DNA from 3 places in the Vibrio sp. JZG10 genome. Region 1 is predicted to be linked to each of the others. Evidence: predicted binding sites of a transcription regulator. Region 1 holds the regulator's gene; each other region holds the start of a gene.
What was found. The regulator PurR, encoded in region 1, represses purine synthesis genes. The targets are predictions, from matches to a motif close to TNANGNAAACGTTTNCNTNA.
Positions count from the first base shown of each region.

Region 2: ACWYVB_RS01570 (phosphoribosylaminoimidazolesuccinocarboxamide synthase) is a predicted target of PurR. The motif match lies at 1,785-1,804, and genes of this name have one in related genera.
Region 3: purL (phosphoribosylformylglycinamidine synthase) is a predicted target of PurR. The motif match lies at 2,104-2,123, and genes of this name have one in related genera.

Region 1 covers NZ_JBSUGE010000001.1:562,706-566,961, forward strand. The annotation lists gene torD (molecular chaperone TorD) at 135-782, shown strand; gene purR (HTH-type transcriptional repressor PurR) at 1,248-2,252, shown strand; cyclic di-GMP riboswitch class I at 2,538-2,627, shown strand; gene ACWYVB_RS02565 (TfoX/Sxy family DNA transformation protein) at 2,744-3,334, shown strand; gene ACWYVB_RS02570 (TVP38/TMEM64 family protein) at 3,450-4,136, shown strand; gene ACWYVB_RS02575 (hypothetical protein) at 4,157-4,256, shown strand, end outside.
Region 2 covers NZ_JBSUGE010000001.1:336,302-340,557, forward strand. The annotation lists gene ACWYVB_RS01555 (J domain-containing protein) at 1-552, shown strand, start outside; gene ACWYVB_RS01560 (hypothetical protein) at 730-912, shown strand; gene ACWYVB_RS01565 (SulA-like leucine-rich domain-containing protein) at 1,325-1,717, shown strand; gene ACWYVB_RS01570 (phosphoribosylaminoimidazolesuccinocarboxamide synthase) at 1,921-3,024, shown strand; gene ACWYVB_RS01575 (alkaline phosphatase D family protein) at 3,104-4,256, opposite strand, start outside.
Region 3 covers NZ_JBSUGE010000015.1:99,652-103,907, forward strand. The annotation lists gene mltF (membrane-bound lytic murein transglycosylase MltF) at 388-1,965, opposite strand; gene purL (phosphoribosylformylglycinamidine synthase) at 2,265-4,256, shown strand, end outside.

The sequences.
Region 1 (4,256 bases):
TTAATAAACGTTAATTTTTGACCATAAAACATAATAATTATAGTTACTGCTATTCATTTTAATTGATTACACTTAGGGGATATCCCTAATTGACTTTGTGATGCACAACTTGAAGCATCATTCAGGAGCCCAAGATGCAAGAAGTGAAAGCTTTTAATGAAAAACGCGCTGAAATTTACTGGTGGTTTTCGAGCTTGTTCGCAAAAGAGCTAACAGAGAAAGAGCTGGAAGCCTACCACAGTGTTGAAATTCGCAGTTTTCTAGCAGGTTTAGGTGAAAATGAGTCGCTGAAACCAGCCGTTGATAGCCTAGTTGATGCGCTAAACCGATTGCAAGATCGTGAAGACGCTCAATTGGAGCTTGCTGCTGACTTTTGTGAACTGTTTTTGAAGACAGAAAAATACGGCGCTCTTCCTTACGCATCGATGTACATCGGTGAATCAGGTTTGCTGAATGACAAGCCCGCCGAGGAAATGGAAAAGTTGATGGCAGAATTTGGCGTTCAAGTAGATGAAAATCTAAAAGAGCCAGCGGACCACTTAGCCGTTGAACTAGACTTTCTCGGCAACATGATCATCCGCTCAAACGAACTTGAGCAAGAAAAACACATGGAAGAAGCCTTCGTTAAACAAAACGACTTTATCCAGCAACAGTTGATGTCTTGGTTACCTCAGTTTGCAGACAAATGTAAACAATTCGACGAATTTGGGTTCTACTCGAGCGTCGCGAAACTATTAGTTGCATTTTGTAAACTAGACAGCGCTTACCTTCTTGGTGAATAATTGCCGCCTATTTTTAAGGAGCCCGCCTATCGGGCTTCCTGTATACCTGAAATAACTGAATGTAAGTAAGTTGGGTATATTATTCGTTTGCCTTAACTTAGCTCAAAGACGCTTGGTTATTTAGCAGTCAAAATGTGACTTCAAATACACAAATCTCTTGCTGAAAACATTGCTAGTCAGTCCACATAGGGCTAAAATGTGAGCGCAAACGATTAAATATGATTTATATGTAAACCGCTGAAATATAGCGGTTTTTGTGTTTTTTAACAGGTTGATGGCAATTTCTAATCAGATAGAAAAAAGATAAAATTCATCGACCGATGCTGCTACGTACCCTTTTGTCGTGCTTGGACCAACCGCTGCCGAAACACTTAGCGCCAACCTTAGATTGCTGGGTGTAAACCATTAGAGCATCAGGTACATCCAACACGACATATTTCAGTAGCTCGATACAGGACACCATTTATGGCCACTATAAAAGACGTTGCTCGCTTAGCCGGCGTTTCCACTACGACAGTTTCGCACGTTATCAATAAAACGCGTTTCGTTGCAGAAGCAACGCAAGAAAAAGTAATGAAAGCCGTGGACGAGTTGAATTACGCGCCAAGTGCTGTTGCACGCAGCCTAAAGTGCAACTCAACTCGTACGATTGGCATGTTAGTAACGCAGTCAACCAACCTATTCTTCTCAGAAGTGATTGACGGGGTTGAGAGCTACTGTTACCGCCAAGGCTACACTCTGATTCTGTGTAATACGGGTGGGATTTACGAAAAACAACGCGATTACATCCGTATGCTGGCTGAAAAACGTGTTGATGGCATCCTAGTGATGTGTTCTGACTTAACCGAAGAGCTTAAAGAGATGCTTGACCGTCATGCCGACATTCCTAAAGTGGTCATGGATTGGGGTCCAGAAAGCTCACAAGCGGACAAGATCATGGATAACTCAGAAGAAGGTGGCTACATCGCAACCAAACATCTGATCGACAATGGCCATACTGATATTGCTTGTCTAAGCGGTCACTTTGAAAAACTTGCTTGCCAAGAGCGCATTGCAGGTTTCCGTCGCGCGATGAGCGAAGCAAACCTAACTGTAAATGAAGATTGGATCCTTGAAGGTAACTTTGAATGTGATACGGCCGTATTAGTCGCAGATAAAATTACAGCAATGGACAAACGTCCGACAGCGGTATTCTGCTTTAACGACACAATGGCTCTGGGCCTAATGAGCCGCCTACAACAAAACGGCATCAAAGTTCCTGATGATATTTCAGTGATCGGCTACGACAACATCGAGCTTGCGGAATACTTCTCTCCACCGTTAACAACTATCCACCAACCTAAACGTCGTGTGGGTAAAAATGCGTTCGAGATCCTACTTGAGCGAATCAAAGATAAAGAACACGAAAAGCGAATTTTCGAAATGCGACCTGAGCTTGTAATTCGAAACACCGTGAAGAAAATGAACTAAAATTCGCCAAATATAACGATGTCAAATAAGCGCTCTAAAAGGGCGCTTATTTTTTATCTCTAAATAACTTTTCCCTGACTTAGGTTTGTTAGACAAAAAGCCTCGAATCTCTAAGTCTCTGTTTTATATGTAGGTAAATCACACTCCCTCACAACCTCGAGATCATCCCGCCTTATTCTCAAATATGCACAAACATGCGCTTGTCGACACTTTTTATTGAACCAAAATCACACTTTTACGGGTAAAACGTGATGTTAATTCAATATACGAAGTATGCTCACTCTGTCACGCACAGGGCAAACCATTCGAAAGGGTGGGACGCAAAGCCTCCGGCCTGAACCATAGTACTATATGGAAGGTAGCGGGGTTACCGATGGCAAGTGTGCAAGCGATGACTTTACCCTGTAATGACATTGCTTTTGCGCATGTTTGCTACTCTCTCGGACCTGACTTTTGGTGGCGTAATATTAATTACACCGAGATAACAAAACATGGATAAACCGATACTCAAAGACTCTATGAAGCTATTTGAGGCACTTGGTAATATCAAGTCGCGCTCAATGTTTGGTGGCTTCGGACTATTCGCTGATGAAACAATGTTTGCACTAGTTGTAAATAATCAGCTTCATATAAGAGCAGACCAACAAACTTCATCTGACTTCGAGAAACAAGGGCTAAAGCCTTACGTTTATAAAAAACGTGGCTTCCCAGTCGTTACAAAGTACTACGCAATTTCCAACGATTTATGGGAGTCTAGCGAACGCTTAATCGAAGTAGCTAACCAATCGTTGAAAAAGGCAAAGCTTGAAAAAGAACAGCAGGCAACTACAAAGCCTAATCGCTTAAAAGATTTGCCTAACTTACGACTGGCGACTGAACGCATGCTGAAAAAAGCAGGCATTGAGTCAGTAGAAAAACTGGAAGAGGAAGGTGCACTTAACGCTTATAAAGCGATAAGAGATACGCACTCTGCAACCGTCAACATTGAGCTGTTATGGGCACTAGAAGGGGCTATTAACGGTACTCATTGGAGCGTTGTACCTCAAGCTCGCCGAGATGAGTTGATGAACGGCCTCCAATAAAAGTCGGCCTTAAAAACTATCTTGTAAAACCGCAGTCTAATCTGCGGTTTTTTTGTGAAATTTTTTCGACTTTCCTTCTGTCTTATTACATATATCCCAAATTGGAATCATAAATATGAATAAGAAACTGATATTAGGCCTAATACTGGTCGCGATCATTATCTTTTTAGGCGTTAACTTTAGTCAGTATTTAACGTTGGAAAATGCAAAAGCCCAACAAGAAGCGCTGACCACATACATCGATCAGAACTTTGTTTTTTCGGCAGCTATTTACTTTTTTGCCTACATTGCAATTACCGCTTTTTCTATTCCTGGTGCTGCTGTGGTTACATTACTTGGTGCGGCTCTATTTGGTTTTTGGACGAGCTTATTACTGGTTTCTTTCGCCAGTACTGTGGGTGCAACGCTAGCATTTTTAAGCAGCCGATATTTGCTGCGTGACTGGGTACAAAACAAGTTCGGCAATAAGTTAATCGCAATTAACCAAGGTGTCGAAAAGGACGGTGCATTTTATCTATTTTCCTTGCGTCTCATTCCGGTATTCCCTTTCTTTCTTATCAACTTGTTGATGGGCTTAACGCCAATGTCTGTAGGTCGATTTTACCTTACTAGCCAAGTAGGTATGTTGCCAGGCACTGCAGTTTACTTAAACGCCGGTACTCAGCTAGCAACAATTGAAAGCCTGTCAGGCATTATTTCACCTGCGGTATTGGCCTCTTTTGCGTTACTGGGGCTGTTTCCAATCATCACTAAATGGGTTATGAATAAAGTAAGGCCAACACCGAGTCAGCAAAACTCATAATTAGTAAGTGGACGTGTTTAATGAAAATATTCATTGCTAAAAACCCAGCAGAAGCGCATATCGTGTGCGAATTATTGAAAACCGAGCAAGTCTACTGTGAAGTCCGCGGAGAAGGTATTT
Region 2 (4,256 bases), 230 kb from region 1:
AATCAACTGTTAGAGCAGCGCTTCAACCAACTGCGAGCTAAACAAGTCTCGCAAATAAAGTCGCTCGATAAAAAGGCTGAACAAACACAAGAAGAGAAAAGCACAGTTGCAAACCCCAAGGTAGAATACTCGCAGTTTTTATGGCTGATCTGGCTAGCGGCGATACTCATCATCAGCGGCTTAAGCTTCTTCGTAATCAAGAAACATAAGCAGAATAGAAAAGCGCGTGAAGCCAAAGAGGAAAGCCAAAATCAGCGAATGGCGGCAAAAGTTAAAGAGCTAGAGTTTACGAACAAGCAACTGAAACGCCAGCTAGAGAAAGTATTCAAAGAATTTAAGAAATCCAAAACCCAGGCAGAGAACCATAAGCTAAGCGTCGCATGCGCCATGTTTGGCTACACACCACAACACATCCCTGATTTACAAGCAATAAAGCTACGCTATAGACAGCTATCAAAGCTTTATCATCCGGACACAAGAGGCAGTGAAGAAGAAATGAAGCGACTCAATCATGCCTTTAAGCTTGTCTCACAAAATGTTACAAAACAGTAAAAACAGGTCAAGATACTTTGGCTAGCATGCTTTTAGACCTATATAATCAAGCGCCGCAATCGATCTCCCTCTCAAACAAATTAACAGACATTTAACTTAAGTCTCGCTTTTATGCCATAATGCTCAGCGCAAAATAACACCTAACGACTCAAATTAATCTAGGTGGGGAGAAAATCAATGTTCACTGAAGAAGGCACCTGTGATTGGTGTAAAAAACCTAGTCTTGTAACTCGTCACGATTATTTAGATGGCAAGCACCATTACTCATGTAAAGCTTGTTACGACATGGCAAAAATCGACGTGCGCCTATTTAACCAAGGCGAATTGCAAATGCGCGAACGATTGCAACGAGCGAGCTAAGCAAGACGGAATCAACGGAACTGATTTTCAAAGGCGCCTTTTAAGGCGCTTTTTTGATCGCCCAAGCCTATTTCCAATCTCTATCTCGTATTCCCTCCTATCCTACATAGCATGTCGCATCGGTTATCAGCCCCTCTCCTACTGTATACAAACCACTGTCCGTGAAACAACACCTGTATATACAGTAGTGAACCCCTGTATGTATCTCGTCCAATTTGCTACTCATCTCACATTTTTAAATTGATGTTAGACATATCAGAAATGAAAAATAATCAAATAAATTCAAACACTTAAAATATAATCTTTTTATTTTCTTCTCAAAAAACCGCAAATAGCTTTTGAGAAACGGGTTGATCAGGTTGCCAAAACAAACTACTGTATACACATACAGCATGTATAAAGGAACAGTAAGATGCAGTTACAAAGTCAATCTCATACATACTCTCGTTACAACGTATTGGCACAAGCAACTCAGCCCATGGCCGTTTCGGATCAGCTTCTATCTAAGCTGGCTGTTTTATCGCAGCAGAAACAATGGATTTTGTTTACAGCAGACTGCCCTCGCCCTGACTTTGAACAACTCACTGCTTCTAATATTTGCTGTAGAAACGTGATTCAAATGAAGCCTTCTCAACAGCTTTCAGAAGTCGAGATCGTGATCAAAGCCATCCGATCAGGCAATGCCAGTGCTGTTGTTGCATCAAATAAAATTGCACTTATGAATCAATCTATGTTGCGCGACATGGCGCAGCGCTATCAGTGTGAGGTTTTTTTCGTCGAAGGCAGAGTTAATAAGTACCACTAATAAGTTCGACGTTATCCATCCTGCATCTCGCCTCCTTTTTAAGGGGGCTTTTTTTGTATTAAAGAAAACAAGCAAACGTTTGCTTTTTCTCTGGCGAGTTAAAATAGTTCTGGTATGATGCCCACATTCGATTTATTCAGCGCCCACATTTTGCTGAATATCTTCTCTTTCTGACGTTTGATTAAGATGATAGGAATGTCGCAATGAGCCTTGCTAATCAAGTACTTGCCGTCAATGACGACCTGCCAATTCGCACCCATAAACCCGTTCATAGCGGAAAAGTTCGTTCAGTTTACTGGTTAACTGAAGAAGACAGCGCCCGACTGATCAAAGAAAAAGGATACGATGTCGCTCCTGATGCGCCTTTGGCTATCATGGTGATTAGTGACCGAATCTCTGCATTCGATTGTATTTGGCATGCTGAAGGTGGTCTTAATGGTGTCCCAGGTAAAGGGGCTGCGCTTAATGCGATTTCTAATCACTGGTTCAAACTGTTCAAAGAAAATGGCTTAGCAGATAGCCATACTCTAGACATTCCTCACCCTTTTGTTTGGATTGTACAAAAAGCCAAACCGGTAAAAATCGAAGCCATCTGCCGCAAATACATCACGGGTTCGATGTGGCGCGCTTACGCAAATGGCGAGCGCGAGTTTTGTGGAATCCAACTTCCTGAAGGGTTAGAAAAAGACAAAGCACTGCCAGAGTTGCTCATGACCCCATCCACAAAAGGCATTCTAAAAGGCATTCCCGGTGTGCCAGAGGCGGATGACGTGAATATTACTCGTCAAAGCATCGTAGACAACTACGAAGCATTTAACTTCTCAAGTGCCGACGATATCGCACTCTACGAAAAACTGCTGAAAGAAGGCTTTAACGTTATCAGCCAAGCGTTAGAAGAAATCGACCAAATCTTTGTCGATACCAAATTCGAATTTGGTTATGTTCATGATGCTGCTGGCAATGAAAAGCTGATTTACATGGATGAAGTGGGTACACCAGACTCGTCTCGTATATGGGATGCTAAAGAGTACCAAGCAGGTCACATCGTAGAGAACTCAAAAGAAGGTTTCCGCCAGTTCCTACTTAACCACTTCCCTGACCCAGATATCTTGCTAAACAAAGAACGTATGCCAGAGCGCGAAGCACTCGCTCGTGATAATGCTTTACCCGTCGAATCTTTGATGGCGATTTCGAGCACCTACATTGGTATTGCCGAGAAGATTACAGGAAAGCCGATTCATTTGAGTGAGAATCCGAAAGCGGAAATCATCGAAGTTCTGAGCAAAGAATACGGATTGATTGACTAGAACTGTCGCTAGATTAGCTAAACGCTTTCCAATAAAAAGTCCGCAATAGCCTGCGGACTTTTTTCGTATTAGGCTCAGTTTAGCCGATATTTAACGTAGTGCCATCTGTTGTGGAGGCTGACTTGGTCGTCACCTGATATGTTTTGTCTTTAATCGTTGATACGAAATACCAAGTCGACTCTGCCTTGTCGGGCGTAAAAGTAACGCGCATAAAGCCACGCTGTTTGATATCTGCCCACTGTAATTCTGACACTAAGTGCGGCAACGTGTATTCCATTTGAGCGATCGCAACAGGATCTAACGCTAGGTAGGCCTCTAGCCCAGGGGAACTCACCGAGCTAGTTGCAAACTCTACCCCGATAAGATGCTTAGATACGTCTTTAAGCTCACTTGCCCATGCGTTGTGCGTATCTCCTGCCAAGCAGACAAAGTTACCACTGCTGGCTTTGGCCAGTTGATAAACTTTCTCTCGCTCAACGTAGTAACCATCCCATGCATCTAGGTTATACGGGAGAGAAATGGTATCTGAACTTGGGTCAGAGAGGTAACCCGTAATCGCAGAGTTTACTGCTAATAACGCCTCTGTTTTTTGTTCTTCAGTGGCAGTAAACAATTGAAACATCGCGGCCATAACCGAACTTGGCAACTCCATACGAGACATTAACACTTGTTGCCCTAGCACATTCCAAGTTGCGTCGTGCGTACTGAACGCATCCATCAGCCAAGCGAGTTGGTCAGCGCCTAACAGCTCTCGGTCTTCACTGCGCGACTGAGCAACTAAACCGCCAATCGCTTCCATCGTTGGAGAGCTGAGCGAGAAGTAATCCAACGGTTTATCACGCCCCACAAGTCGCGTATCGAGCATCATCAAATTGACTAAACTTCCAAACGAAAACTGACGGTAAATCAGCATGTTTGAGAAAGTGTTTTCACGAACGGGCAACCATTCTGTCCACGCGGCAGCCGCAGCTGCACGACGATCATTAAAACTGCCTTCCTCTTCTTGATGGTTTTCCGCACCATTTTTCCAAGTATCATTTGCAAGCTCATGGTCATCCCAGACAGCAATCATTGGTAGGCTCGCATGTAACGCTTGCAGATCAGCATCTTGGCGATATTGCGCATACCGTTTTCGGTAATCATCTAAGGTAATACATTCAGTGCCTTTGCTTGGCTCTCGCCCTAGTGCCTCAGCATCTTCACTAGCGTAGCCACCAGCCCCATACTCATAA
Region 3 (4,256 bases), on a different contig from region 1:
CTGCAGACAAGACTTATACCAGTAAAGCGCGGCTCATCGATGCTTGGCAATAGGCTCGATAATCGCACTAAACGTTGTATGGTTTAAACGTTCTTATTGCACAGAGCCAGCAAACAATTTCAATACGATGCTTAATAATAGGAGTGACGTTACTTCGGCCGAGTGTAGCCGAAAGCGCCGCTTCATCAGTGAGCTAAACCGTGTGGTTACGAAGCAATCTGTTACAAAGCAATCAGTTTAACTAACGGTGAAAAAAAGGCGACCAACCAAAGGAATGGTTGAGTGTGGTTGGTGTCACTCAGAGTCTTGGATTCTAGATAAGTTTTCGCTAGGACTCAACAAAAATGACGAGCTCATGGGCTCGTCATTTTTTAGTTTACCGCGGGTCTATTCTTCAAGGCTTTCTTGTTCGGTGTCTTCTTCAACCGTGACGTCAGAAGCGCCAGATATTTGCTCTACAACGGTCTCTACTGCTCCTGATATCAAAATGTCAGGGTTGAGCGGCGGGATAACTTGCAAGTCATCGCTATTCTCATCAATCGCTGGTCTTTGGCTGACATGACCAATGATGGATTGGTAATAACGTCGAATATTTTCTACGTAATTACGCGCTTCATCACCTCTGGCGTACCCATAGCGAGTTTGACTGTAGTAACGCTTCTGACGCAGTAAAGGCAATCTGTCTTTTACATCTGCCCAAGCGTTTGGATCGCCACCTTGCGCTTTAGTAAGTCGCCGTGCGTCCATCATGTGGCCGTAGCCAATGTTGTATGAAGCCAGGGCAAACCATATTTTTTCATGCTCGTTGATGCTATCAGGCACGCGACCTACAATGCGACGTAAGTACTCGACACCACCACGAACAGATTGCTCAGGGTCTAAACGATTTGTTACCCCGACGCTTTTCGCTGTTGGCAGAGTAAGCATCATCATCCCTCTAACACCTGTTGGCGATTTTGCCGCTGGCTTCCAGTGTGATTCTTGATACGCCAATGCTGCAATTAAGCGCCAGTCGAACTCTTCGCTGTACTTTTGGAATAAAGGTGCCCACTTAGGCAATTTGTCATCCAGAGCTCGAATGAATGCGCGAGTATCAACGTAGTCAAATGCTTCAATATGACCAATGTACTTCTCTTCGAGAGTGGACAGTTCTCCTGATTGTTTAATGTTACCGAAAAACTCTATCAGCATCGCATACAAACTTTCGTCTTCAGAGCGTCGAGTAAACCACGATACTGGTTGATCTTCTGTAAGTTCAAACGCGAGCGCAAGATCGGGGTAAAGGCGCTGAGCTAGGGAAAGTTCCACAGAGTCAGTCACAGTAAAACGCAACTCACCAGTGGATACATATTTAAGTAAGTCTCTCGTGTCAGCATCGCCAACAATTTCAAACTGCAGCTCTGGGTATTTCTTCTTTAATGCGGTTAGGGTCGGAACATATTGCGATTGTTCGACGATCTTTAATGTTTGCGCGCCTGCATTTGTATCTTCGTCAGATTCGCTGTCTTTCGATGCTTGGTATTCAATCAGCTGTTCGATATCACGTGGTCGAAGTTGCCCCTTTTTATACACAACTTGTTGGCTTACATAATAATAAGCAGGGCCAGGTCTAAAGCGTTTTACCGCTTGTGACGTTTGATTTAAGCCCGTAGCGATGAGATCAATATCTCCTTTCTTAAGAGCAGGAAAAAGCTCGGCTTGGCGAAAGGCAGGCTTAATCTCGAGCTTGACGCCGAGCTGCTCCGCAAACTGACGCGCCAATTCGTAATCCAACCCAGCGGGACCATCGGGACCAATATAATAGGAAAGCTGATTGTTTAGCGTGCCAACACGAAGCACGCCACGTTCCTGAATTTTTTCGAATTCACTTTTGGGTTCCGACTCAATCTGGCAGGCAGAGAGTAGTAGCACAGAAACAAAAATTAGAGCGCTGCGCTTGAGTCGGTTGAGCTGGCTTATTTGCATTAATAGGTACATCTTAGGAAATTTCTATTTGCCTTTATATCAAAGCGAGCTCATGGGGCAAAGTGAATCACACACTTATAGCGTGACATTGTGTGTTTTATCGACATTTTAGTCGTAATTCAAATTTGACAAAAAAAATGACGCAAACGGTTGCTTTTGGTGTTACATCACAAAAACAATTGCTATATAATGCGCTCGCAATGACGAGGTGGAATCGGCATAGGTTCGACAGGGCTTATTTTAAGTGTCTGAATTTATTCCAATATCACCTTAATCAATTGCATAAGAGACCTAAGCACATGAGAATTTTGCGTGGCTCCCCAGCTCTTTCTGAGTTTCGTGTTAATAAACTACTGGAACTTTGTCGTGAACAAGATCTGCCTGTAACTGGCATTTATGCCGAGTTTATGCACTTTGCCGATCTAAAGTCTGATCTTGATGACCAAGAGTTAGAAAAACTTGAAAAGTTAATAACTTACGGCCCAACCATCGAAGAGCATGAGCCAGAAGGTCTTCTACTTCTTGTTACGCCTCGTCCAGGCACTATCTCGCCTTGGTCTTCTAAATCTACCGATATCGCTGTTAACTGTGGCTTGGATAAAGTGAAACGTCTAGAGCGCGGTACGGCTTATTATGTCGAATCTTCAGTTGTTCTATCAGAAGCTCAAGTTGGCGCTGTCAAAGCGTTAATTCATGACCGCATGATGGAAACGGTATTTACAGAATTTGAAGCTGCGTCAGCGCTGTTTACAGTCGCAGAGCCTAAGCCAGTAGCGCATGTTGATATCTTAGCGGGCGGTCGTCTTGCGCTTGAAGAAGCAAACGTTTCCCTTGGCTTGGCACTCGCAGAAGATGAAATTGATTACTTAGTAGAGAACTTTACTAAGCTTGGGCGTAACCCAAACGACATTGAATTGATGATGTTTGCTCAGGCGAACTCAGAGCACTGTCGCCACAAAATTTTTAACGCAGATTGGACTATCGACGGGGTAGATCAACCTAAGTCTCTGTTCAAAATGATCAAAAACACGTTCGAAACGACACCTGACTATGTGCTGTCTGCATACAAAGACAACGCGGCCGTTATGACGGGCTCTAAAGCGGGTCGTTTCTTCCCAGACCCTAAATCTCGTCAATACACTTACCACCATGAAGATGCACACATCTTGATGAAGGTAGAGACGCACAACCACCCAACGGCAATCTCTCCATGGCCGGGCGCATCGACTGGTTCAGGCGGTGAGATCCGTGACGAAGGTGCGACGGGTATCGGCGGTAAGCCAAAAGCGGGTCTGGTTGGTTTTACAACCTCTAACTTACGTATTCCTGGTTTTGAACAGCCGTGGGAAACCGACTTTGGCAAGCCAGGTCGTATTGTTAACGCGCTAGACATCATGCTTGAAGGTCCTCTAGGCGGCGCGGCATTCAACAACGAATTTGGTCGTCCAAATCTATTGGGTTACTTCCGTACTTACGAAGAAAAAGTGACCTCTCACGCGGGTGAAGAAATCCGTGGTTACCACAAACCAATCATGATTGCTGGTGGTATGGGTAACATTCGTGACGAACACGTGCAGAAGAAAGAAATTCCAGTGGGTGCGAGCTTAATCGTACTTGGTGGTCCTGCAATGAACATCGGTCTTGGTGGTGGTGCGGCGTCTTCGATGGCATCTGGTCAGTCAGCAGAAGATCTGGACTTTGCTTCAGTACAGCGTGAAAACCCAGAGATGGAGCGTCGCTGTCAGGAAGTGATCGACCGTTGTTGGCAGCTAGGTGACGACAACCCAATCGCATTTATCCACGATGTGGGCGCGGGCGGTATCTCTAACGCATTGCCTGAACTTGTCGACGACGGTGAGCGTGGCGGTAAGTTCCAGTTACGTGATGTACCAAACGATGAGCCGGGCATGAGTCCTCTGGAAATTTGGTGTAATGAATCACAGGAGCGTTACGTTCTTGCGGTAGCGCCAGAAAACATGGAAGCATTCGATGCCATCTGTAAGCGTGAACGCGCACCATATGCAGTGGTGGGTGTGGCGACAGAAGAGCGTCATCTAACGCTAGAAGATTCTCACTTCGACAATACGCCAATCGATATGCCAATGGATATCCTGCTTGGTAAGCCACCGAAGATGCACCGCGACGCAACCACACTAAAGGTGGAAAGCCCTGCCATTGTTCGTGATGGTATTGAGCTTAATGAAGCGGTGGATCGCGTACTTCGTCTTCCAGCGGTTGCAGAAAAAACATTCCTAATTACTATCGGTGACCGAACAGTAACGGGTCTGGTT